DNA from 2 places in the Bacillus sp. AFS031507 genome. Region 2 is predicted to be linked to the other one. Evidence: riboswitches for the same ligand, from Rfam matches in the RefSeq annotation. Region 2 holds a riboswitch; the other holds the start of a gene.

Region 1 (5,702 bases), on a different contig from region 2:
GTTCCTCAAAACTTACTTATATTTGTAGATTTTACTCTGGTTTTTCAAAAAAAATAAACCTATCCGCAAAATGGATAGGTTGATCATAGTTCAATTATTTTTGTTTATAATACGTAATTGCTAACGCAAAGGCCAAGACGGTCCCTTTAACAATATCCATCGCATAATACGGGACGGACATCATCACGAGTCCGTTTTGCAGAATCCCGATCAGGACAGCTCCAACAAATGTTCCAAACGCGTTGGCCTTCCCTGCCCCGAGCACTGAAAAGCCAATATAAGCGGCGGCAACTGAATCCATTAAGTAGGGAGCACCAGAGTTAATTTCTGAAGTCAAAACCCTTGATGCAAGCACAATCCCTCCAATGGAGGCAAACAGAGCCGAAAGCAAATACGCTGCCACCTTATATTTATTAACTGGGATACCTGATAGTCTCGCCGCTTCTTTGTTACCACCGATCACATACATATATCGGCCATGCTTTGTATAGTTCAAAAAGATATGCACGAGGATCACGGTCACTGCCATGATGATAATAATCCACGGCACTTCTCCGATTTTTGCAAAAAAAGGACTGATCAGACCCGATGCCATCGAGCCATCATTCATAACCATGTTTTGTGAAACTGTCGCCCCTTTTGTATATGTCAGTGCGGTCCCTTGAATAATAAACATCGTAGCGAGTGTCATCAGCATATCTGGAATTCTTAATTTCACAATCATGAATGAGTTTAATGCACCTACTACTAATGATGCAGCAATCGCAGAAATGACCGCCACCAATGTGTTTTGTGAAAACCATACAAACATCGAAATGACAATGGCGTTAGATAAGGACGCTACCGATCCCACCGATAAATCAAAACCATCAACAGACAATGAAATCGTAATACCGATAGCGATAATCGTTACAATGGAGATCGAACGTAAGATATTGATGATATTACTGCCCTGAATAAAAGTAGGATTAGCCACTGAGAAAATAATAATAAGTGCAAGAATCGTAATAATCGTCCCATATTTATATAAAAAGCGAAATAACTCAAATACTTTTTTTGCCGGGGCTTCCTGATTCTTTGCTGCAATATTTGCCTCCATTTTACCTGCCCCCTGTTGAATAAAATAATAGTTCTTCTTCGTTCGTTTCTCTCGTATCAATTTCCTTTACGGACCTACCGTCATATAAAACATAGACCCGATCAGTAATCCCAATAATCTCCGAAAGCTCTGAAGAAGCATAAATAATTGCTTTACCCCGGTTTGCTAGTTCAGCTATTAACTCAAAGATATCCTTCTTTGCGCCAACATCGACGCCTTTGGTTGGTTCGTCAAAAATATATACATCTGCTTCAGCTACGAGCCACTTTCCGATTGCGACCTTTTGCTGATTCCCCCCGGAAAGATTCTGTACCTTGGTTTCTTCGGAAGGGGTTTTAATTCCGAGGCGACGGATCAACTGCTTTGCCGTTTCTTTTTCTTTTTTTCGATCTAAAAAGCTAAACACCTTTGAAAATTCCCCTAAGTTTGCAGCTGTTAAATTGGTTTCTACCGATTCAAGAACCAGAATTCCTTCCTTTCTCCGTTCCTCTGGAACTAGAGCAATTCCCTTCTTAACCGCATGATAGGGGCTCTTTAATTTTAATTTATTGCCATGAAGAAAGATGTCTCCCCCAGTTAATTTCTCAGAGCCAAATAACGCCTTACACAATTCTGTTTTTCCAGCACCCACAAGTCCAGCAATTCCAAGGATTTCCCCTGATTTAACATGAATATGTAAATCTTTAATTTTCTCTCTATCTGAAAGTCCTCTTACCTCAAGGACCGTGTTTCCAATGGACGTATTCTTCACTGGGAACTGTTCTTCTAATTTTTGTCCCAGCATATGCTCCACCACTTTGTTGATGGTCGTATCAGTAACTCGCTCTTTTGCAACAAATTCACCGTTTCTCATTACGGTCACTTCATCGCAGACTTCAAAAATTTCTGGCAAGCGATGGGAAATAAAGATAACTCCTACATTTTGCTTTTTTAAATCACGGATGATCCGGAATAATTCCGTCGTTTCAGTATGACTCAATGGTGCAGTCGGCTCGTCTAAAATAAGAAACTTACACTGATTTGAAACAGCCCTAGCGATTAAGATCATTTGTTTTTCCGCTAACGTTAACTCACTTACCAGCTTCTTCGTCGGAAGCTTAATGTTCATACCCGCTAATATTTGCCCCGCCTTTTGATGAAGGTCCTTCCATTTCATCCATTGCTTTTTCCCCATGTTATGGACTGTATCATGGAGCATAATATTTTCTGCGACAGTTAAATATGGAATGAGAGCCGTATCTACTTCTTGATAAACGATTTGTATTCCTGTGTCCTGGGCATTTTTCGGAGAACGAATCTTCAACTTTTTTCCATCTAACCTTATTTCACCGGTATAGTGGTCATAAGCACCCGCGAGAACCTTCATTAACGTTGATTTCCCTGCCCCATTTGCCCCAATCAAAGCTTGTATTTCTCCCGTTTCCATCGAAAAGTCAACCTGATTCAATGCCTTCACACCAGGAAACTCTATTGAGATGTTTTTCATCTCCAATGTTGATCTCATCAAAATCATCCCCCGTAAGCAAACACTCTCTTCATCTATTGAAAAAGAGAGTGTCTAGTTGTATACCGACTATTCTTTATAATGCTTCTTTAACGTTTTTATCCACTCTTCCTCAAATGCAGTCGATTGACCCCAGCCTGGGATAATTTTTGCCAGATTAACCATGTTCACAGGCTCTTTTGCTTTGAGAAGATTTTCTTGTGAAACAAGGGAAGCATCTAAATCAAAGGTCTGTGGTGTTTCTTCACCCGCAAGCTTTTTCGCAAGTATTCTCATATCAACAGCACCGATAAGTTTCGGATCGACAGCTGCTGTGTATTTCCAAGCACTGCCTTTTCTTTGAATTTCTTGCAGATCCGCATTGGAAACATCGATTCCATAAATCTTTACTTCTTCACGTCCCGCTTCTTTCAAAGCTCGTGCTGCACCGATTGCAAAAGCATCCCAAGTAGCAAATATGGCATCGAGTTTGCCCTTTGGATATTTATTTAACATGGCTGCAACTGCGTTTTGTGTTTGTACACTTGTATCTGCCGCTGCCACACCAAAGCGTTCCACTTCTTTAATTTCAGGATTTTTTGAAAGGACATCTTGATAAACCTTATTACGTCTAACCATTGCAGGGAAACCGTCGACCCATAGGTAGGCAATATTTGCTTTTCCGTTTGTATTCTTTACGAGTTGATCAAGGGCCAAAGTTGCTAAGGCTTCATCATCCTGTGAAGTAAGCGTTACTCCATCAACCTTCGCAATATTTGGATTCGAGTCAAATGTAACTACACTTTTTCCTTTTTCAACTATCTTTTTTACATCATTAACAGTCGCATCATCGTCACCATGAGAAATGATAAATCCATCATAATCCTGGTCTAATGACTGATTAATAGCATCATGGAACTTAGCTGTGTCACCATTTGCGGAAAACACGTCCACTTGAAAACCTAAGGCTTCTCCCTCTTCTTTTGCACCTGCTAAGAACTGGGCAGTATGATCGTCACCGCCAATTTTTCGGATAACCTTGATTTTTAACGGATCACCACTTGTAAACTTTTCAGATACACCTTCAAGTGAAACCTTTTTATGAGCGCTTGCTTGTTTTGTTTCTCCCTCAGAAGCACAGCCTGTGAGTAAGAGTGTTGCTGCTAATGCTGATACGAGTGTACTTTTAAAGATATTTCTTTTCATGATTAAAGCTCCCCCTTTTAGATTCTTATCAATACTCCATTACTCCGATTGGAAAGGTTTGTTTTTATATAAAAATAAAAAACCTCTCCAGAAAAGAGAGGTTTCATCACAAATTAAGGGACTACTCCTCTCTTATCTTTCAAAACAATAAATTGTTTTGCAGGATTTAGCACCAATTCCAAACGGAACGGTTGCTGGGCGTCATCGGGCCAGTCCCTCTGCCACTCTTGATAAGAGAACGTATTATTCATTTAAAGTAATAAATTAGATTTTAGTCTCCCATTAACAAGTTGTCAATAGTGTTTTGAATATTTGTAATACAGTTATTATTCCCAATCCGCCAAAACCTTTGAATAGTAGTAAACGTAATTTCCAATTTTATATATAAGGGATATCCCTTTAAAAATTATCAGAAATTTCGGTATGATAATATTTAGTTAATCGAAATACATTTCAGAAAGAAGTGTTATTTAAAGTGTATCAGGAGAGAAGTGCAAAGCGTAATTTAATGATCATGTGGTTTGCGAACTTCTTTGTAGCAGGAAGTATGACAATGGTTATGCCGTTTATTTCATTGTACATTGAGACGTTTGGTAACTTCACGGAAAAATATGTTCAGCATTGGTCGGGAATCACCTTTGGGATCACATTTGTTTCTGCCTTCCTCCTCTCACCAATTTGGGGTAGAATTGGCGACCGTTATGGGAGAAAAAGAATCCTTATCATTTCCGGATTAGGGATGGGCTTATCTATTTTTCTAATGGGCTATGTCCATTCTGTCTGGCAACTACTGTTACTGCGCTTTTTCATGGGCTTCTTTTCGGGCTTTATTCCGATGTCACAGGCTTTTATCTCAACGCAAACACCGAAGGAGATTGCGGGACGTGTTCTTGGTACCAAACAGGTAGTATTACAGGTTCATTGTTAGGACCGATACTGGGTGGTGTTTTAGCTGATTCTCTTGGCTATTCCACTACCTTTAAATGGACGTCCATTTCGATTTTCATCTCTGTCCTGTTAGTGATTGCCACAAAGGAATTCTTGATACCTATTTCTAAGGGTGCAAAAACACATTACTCAAGCAAAGAAGTTTTTAAACATATTATTCGTAACCCTGTGTTATTAACAGTCCTACTAATTTCAGCCCTAGTTCAGATCGCTCACTTTAGCATTCAACCAATTTTATCCTTATTTGTTAGTGATCTGCATGGCACAACTAATGTTGCCATTTATTCAGGGATTGCTTTTTCCGCTGCGGGACTGGGGAATTTGTTAATGTCGAGAAATTGGGGGAAAATCGCTGATAAGTATGGGTATATCAAAATATTAGTTATTCTTCTTTTTCTAGCGGGGATTGTCTACTTGCCTGGGGCAGCGGTTTCTAGCCTTTGGCAACTGGTTATCATCCGCTTTGCACTGGGTGTTACGATTGGCGGAATTATTCCTGTACGGATTGCATATATCCGTCAAGAGGCACCGATTGCGATGCAAGGCGAAGTATTAGGCTATAATACCAGCTTGCGCTTCCTTGGGAATATTGTCGGCCCGATGCTGGGTGGATTCATATCTGGTTACTACGGTTTTTCTGCCGTTTTTATCAGTACAAGTTCATTATTAATTATTAGCGGATTTATTTTATTTGTTTCAATGCATCGTCACCCAAAGCTTGTAAAACACTCGATTTAATTACTTTAAGATTGGGCAAGGAATAAGTAAAAAAGCACTTTAAATTTAATGCATTTAAAGTGCTTTGGCTTTATTTCTTAATTCTGTTTTCTCGCTTGGTAAAGTCCATTTCCTGATAATAACTGTTCTTAACTAATATATTGGGTCCAAGGCATTTAACCGCCGGGCAATGACAGCTTAATTCCTTTGCTAAGGCAGACGACTGCCAGGTATCATATGCATGTAACA
Region 2 (5,702 bases):
AATCAATCAGCGAATTAGTAAACTGAAGGCCTTCATTATTGCAACCTTAACTGGAGCCATTGAAATCATTACTTCCTTATTAGGGTATTTTTTAACCTCATTTGTTCAAGGACTAGTCCCCTATGGTCTATCATTTGCTGCTGGTGCCATGTTATTTATTATTTATAAAGAATTAATTCCTGAAAGCCATGGCGACGGAAATGAGCGCGTTTCCACCTATGCGTTTATCTTGGGGTTGCTTGTCATGGTGTACATAATTGATATTTTTTCATAAGAAATTTTTATCTTTAACTAAGCGGCTGAACAAATTTAAACTTTTCACTCTCTTACTTAATTATCGTTAGACTAAAATCTTCGGCCAAACCATGATCATTTGTTTAAAGGCAAATTTAATTTCTTCATTTGGCCTAGAGATTTGGTCCATTACTTTTTGATACTCATTTATTAATTCATCTAGCTCCTGGCTATATCTTATTGTCATCTCATTGGTAAACCCCTGTGTATTCGCGCTATTTATCATTAATTCCCTTTTAGCCTTTATCTCTTCGATCATTTCAATCTGTGTATTACTATACTCGCACACGATTATCCCCCTACCTCTTACTCTATTACTGTAAACAACAAAAAATTAGACTACTTGATGAATTATGACAAGAATTATTATAAAAGTAAACACAATCGCAAAAGTAGACAAAACATCCTATTTCTTTCGTTATTCGACAAATCCCTCAAATAAATTCTTGTTTTTACGACAAAATTCTTCTAGTTTGCAAGCGTTTTATTCCATTTCACCATTCTTATAGACACAATAAAAAAACTGGCTTGCAATAATCTGCAGCCAGTTTTAGTATCTGTTATTGATTTACTTCTTCTTTTTCGTAAATAGGTACCCATCCCTCGGTGGTAACAAAAATCCTTACAGCAACCACTTTCCGATCTTCTTCAAGGGTAAAATAGTGCCTTGTATTTTCAGGTACAGAAATCAAGTCTCCTGGATTGAGATGTACTTCAAAGAACTCACCATCTTTACCTTGGATGACAAAGACACCGTGGCCGCTGACTATGAAACGAACTTCATCATCTGTATGATGATGCTCATTTTTAAAGTTTGTCAGTAATACATCCAAATTTGGAGTATTTTCTGATAAAGAAATGACATCTTGAGCTTTGTAGCCACGTCTAGCAGAAATATCTGCGATTTCGCCTTCAAATGCAGCTAGAATTTCTACCTTTTCTTCATCGCTTAAAAGATACTTTTCTACGAGTTCAGCGGGAAGCTTACTAATATCCCAATTTTCATAAATAACTTCCTGCGACTCCAGAAAGCTTGCAACCTCTTCTAGTTCATGAATTTGCTCTTCTCTGGTTTGAAAAGTAATATAAGCCATTCTTCATCATCCTCTCATTTTTAATATTTTTTACACGACTTTAAATAATTGATATGGTTTATGCTCTAGTAAACGTAATTGGTAGCGGAATAAAAACTCTGAGGCTTCAAGGATTTTTTTAGCCTCAAAGGCATTTCTCCCCCATACCGTTATTCCATGGTTGCGAATCAAGATAGCTCCAGTATCTCCTGAAACATGTTCAGAAAACTTATTAGCAAGTGTCGGGATATGGGCATAATTGTGAATAATTGGTATTGTTAAGACTGCGTCCTCTTCCCACTTATCAAAGGCCTTGATTAACTCTTGACCTTTAAATGTGACCTCACCATTATCACCATAAACTTCTGAGATCACATTATTATCAATCGTATGCACATGGAGACTGCAGCCAGCATTGGTTCGACGGTAAATTTCGACATGAAGAAGTGTCTCTGCTGAGGGCTTTAAATGTGTTTCTTCAACTGCACGGCCAAATTCATCCACGAGTAAAAAATCTTCATCTGTTCGCTTGCGTTTATCTTTTCCACTTGCTGTTACTAAAAATTGAAGCGGATGATTACTTACTTTAATCGCCAGGTTACCGCTCGTACCCATAAACCAATCACGCTCAGCTAACTCATCCTTTACATCGGCTAATTCGTTCCATCTTTCATTTAGCATGTTAGTTCATCCACCTCAATTCTTTTATTAATTTCCTCGATACAGTCGAAAAAAGATGTAAATCCTTGATGATTGATTCCCCATTCCACACATTTTTCCTGAAGTAAATCTCTTGCTAACACAAAGTCCGCATGTTTTGCTGCCTCGAGATCAGTTACCGAATCTCCAATAACAATTTTGAAACGGTTTTCCTGAGTGTTTAATTTACGAATAATACTTGGTTTACAACATCCGCAATCATTGTTACATAATGAATCACATTCATTCGGCCATAGAATTTTTATTCTCTCGTCTGTAAAATCCGATTCATTGCAATAAACTCCATCAAATGGACCATATTTCTCCAAGATTGGATAAACAAAGAAGTCAATACCGCCACTAACAATATAAAATGGAATACCTTTTGCACGCGCAAATTCAACAAACTCTCCAAATCCTGGGCGAATCTTTGCATTTTCAATCGCAAACTCAGTCAGTTCATCCTTTAACTTACTTGGTAATAAGGAGAAAAGTTTCCCGACTCCTTCATTGATCGAAATCTCACGTGAGAGGATTTGATCTTTGATCCGTTCCCACCCTTGAGGAGCAAACTTTTCCATCATGCTAATGATGTTATCACTTTCAGTTACCGTTCCGTCAAAATCACAAAAAATCACTGGTTTTGTCATACGGTCACCTCTGCATTACCCCATAGTTTTAGTGCCGTATGGAGCTCAGGATGCTGTTTTGCACCTTCGGCTAATAACTTTCCTTTAAGGTTGGTATCAATCGCTTGACGGAACGCAAGGCCCCCTCCGCGTGCACCATCTGGATGGCCATGGACCCCTCCGCCTGCATTAATGACAGAATCAATACCGAAGTCATGAATTAATAAAGGAACCAAGCCTGGATGAATTCCCGCTGATGGAACTGGGAATGACTTTTTAAAGACATCTTCTACGGTTAACTCACTTGCAATCGACAGTGCTTTCGTCTTCTCTAACGCCACGGTTCCATATGGGGATGGGAACAACGACAAATCAGCACCAGCATAACGAAGCAACTTTCCAAGCAATAATGAATGGGATAATCCATAAACTGGAGATGATGTAAAAGCACCACTAACTGCAGGGTGTGCCATGAGCGGTAAGGCAATTTTATCGTCTTCTCTTAATTCCTGCAGGACGTCTATGCCATAGGAAAACACATTAAACAGTAAGAGGTCCGCTCCAAGCTCTGCAGCCTTCCTTGCTTTTTCCTTCAGCTGCGATGTTCTACCCGTTAGGTTAACTGCATACAAAGTTCGATGTCCTGTTTGGTCAAATACTTCTTGCAATGCCTTTTTTCCTTCGACAATTCTTTTTTCAAATGGTGTTAGCTCATTTTCAAAAAGGATTTCATCGTCCTTCACAAAATCTACACCACCAAGGGCTTGTTGCTTTAATTGCTCAACTAAAAATGCGAGATCTTTACCGAGCACTCCTTTAAAGATACTCATTAAAAGCGGTCTATTATAAACGTTTAATTTCTTCCGAAGACCTTCAATTCCAAACCTTGGGCCAGGGAACTGACTCTTTAATCCATCATCAAACTGTAAATCTAGTAATTTTATTTTTCCATCTAATGAAAGCTTACCGAAAACGGTTGTTAAAATAGCAGGCAGGTCATTAGAAAAATTAATCGCTGGATAGGATATGCGGATTAAAGATTGGTCACCTTTTTCTGCAGGAATCGTTTCAACTGATACCACACTGCCTTTATGCTTGCGTAATTGGCTTTGCTCTAGTTCAGGCAAGTTCGTCCATGAACCTACAGTTAATCCAAGTGCAATCTCTTCAGCCTTTTTGGTTGGCTTTTTTTCATCATGCAGTAAATATGTAGCAATTATTTTAGACATTCAAAAACACGTCCTTTCAAAAAACATAAAAAACCTCTTCAACAAAGAAGAGGTTAGCCGCAAACTAACATCTTCTCATCTATCAGCTTGTTGCTGCAAGAATTAGCACCGTGCCTAAAACTGGTTTAAGTCGGTTGCCGGGCTTCATCGGGCTTTTCCCTCCGCCTGCTCTTGATAAGAAAACGATTCGTATTTTATTAAATTTATAATGTTGTTTAACTTTAATTTGCATTATCGCAAGAAAAATAAAAAATGTCAATCGATTTAACAGAATATTTCCAAACGACTAATTCTTTCAACAGCTTCGGCTAATCGTTGTTCTGATGTTAATAACCCAACACGGACATATCCTTCTCCAAATTCTCCAAAGCCAATTCCCGGTGCAACCATGATATGTGCTTGTTCAAGTAAAATGTTAGCAAATTCCTCAGATGTTTTGCCCTCAGGAACTTTGAGCCACGCGAAAAAGGAACCCTTTGGCGCGGTGACATTCCATCCCAATGAACGAAGCCCATCAATCAATACATTACGTCTTCGCTCATAAAGATCGTTTAGTTCCCGTACACAATCCTGAGGGCCCATTAAAGCCTCAGCCGCTGCCTCTTGTACAGCCCCAAATAAACTAACATAAAGATGGTCCTGTAAAAGTTCGATGCTTGAAATCACACTCTCATTCCCAACAGCAAAACCAACACGCCAGCCTGCCATATTAAAGGTTTTTGATAAAGTATATATCTCTATCCCAACCTCTTTAGCCCCTTCAACCTGCATAAAACTTATTGGTTTTTCACCATCGAAACCAATAGCACCATAGGCAAAATCATGAACAACACAAATATCATGATCACTCGCTAGCTTAATAGTCTCATCAAAAAATTCATGAGTAGCTGTAGCTCCTGTTGGATTATTAGGATAATTGAGGAACATTAACTTTGCTTTTGATAAAACAGACTTATCCAGTTCGCAATAATCCGGCAGAAAGTTATTTTCCTCTCGTAACGGCATCGTAACCATTTCAGCTTTTGCAAGAGCAACCCCAGACCAATAATCCGGGTAACCGGGGTCAGGTACAAGGATGGTATCCCCCGGATTTAATAAGCATTGAGGGATTTCGACAAGTCCTGCTTTACCCCCAAACAAAATTGCCACTTCTTTATCCGGATCAATGGTCACTCCATATTCTCTTAAATAAAAATCAGCGGCAGCCTGTTTTAAATAACGATGTCCCTGAAAAGGAGAATATTTATGATTTAATGGATTCACTGCTGCATCTTGAAGTTTTTTAACAATATGAGAAGGCGTTGGCTGATCGGGGTTGCCTTGCCCTAAATTAATCACATCAAACCCTTGTGAAATATACTCCCCTACTTTTTTAACAAGTGAAGCAAAAAATTGCTTCGGAAGACTAGTTAATAGTTCTGATGGTGGAAATTGCTTCATTATTCTCACCTGCTTAATTATTTATAAGAATCATTATGAATTTCTAGTCACAAATGATATAACTTTTATAATGGCTTGTAAAGAAAAAATTCCGAAATTTCAAACGAGGTGAAGATTCGTGAAATTAAAAATTTCATGTCTGCAAATGGATATCGTCTTTGGCAATCCCAATAAAAACTACCAAACTGCCGAAAGACTCATTGAAAAAGCACTGATTGAACAACCCGATATCATTGTCCTTCCAGAACTATGGACAACGGGTTATGACTTGACCCGCCTTAATGAAATTGCAGACCCAAAAGCAGTACAAACGATTGAATTTCTGAGAAATGCAGCAC

The links. Region 2 has a riboswitch for S-adenosylmethionine ahead of mtnW (2,3-diketo-5-methylthiopentyl-1-phosphate enolase). Riboswitches for the same ligand answer to the same signal wherever they lie in the genome.
Region 1: another riboswitch for S-adenosylmethionine. It lies ahead of COE25_RS00810 (sugar ABC transporter substrate-binding protein); the one in region 2 lies ahead of mtnW (2,3-diketo-5-methylthiopentyl-1-phosphate enolase).

The regions. Positions count from the first base shown of each region.
Region 1 is NZ_NUOW01000001.1:162,393-168,094, forward strand. Features, by position in the region: gene COE25_RS00800 (ABC transporter permease) at 95-1,099, opposite strand; gene COE25_RS00805 (sugar ABC transporter ATP-binding protein) at 1,101-2,603, opposite strand; gene COE25_RS00810 (sugar ABC transporter substrate-binding protein) at 2,673-3,788, opposite strand; SAM riboswitch class I at 3,918-4,025, opposite strand; partial or broken gene COE25_RS00815 (MFS transporter) at 4,297-5,474, shown strand; gene yfkAB (radical SAM/CxCxxxxC motif protein YfkAB) at 5,545-5,702, opposite strand, start outside.
Region 2 is NZ_NUOW01000013.1:392,132-397,833, forward strand. Features, by position in the region: gene COE25_RS14515 (ZIP family metal transporter) at 1-274, shown strand, start outside; gene COE25_RS14520 (aspartyl-phosphate phosphatase Spo0E family protein) at 341-583, opposite strand; gene COE25_RS14525 (1,2-dihydroxy-3-keto-5-methylthiopentene dioxygenase) at 855-1,388, opposite strand; gene COE25_RS14530 (methylthioribulose 1-phosphate dehydratase) at 1,419-2,048, opposite strand; gene COE25_RS14535 (2-hydroxy-3-keto-5-methylthiopentenyl-1-phosphate phosphatase) at 2,042-2,716, opposite strand; gene mtnW (2,3-diketo-5-methylthiopentyl-1-phosphate enolase) at 2,713-3,924, opposite strand; SAM riboswitch class I at 3,997-4,105, opposite strand; gene COE25_RS14545 (pyridoxal phosphate-dependent aminotransferase) at 4,189-5,364, opposite strand; gene COE25_RS14550 (carbon-nitrogen family hydrolase) at 5,483-5,702, shown strand, end outside.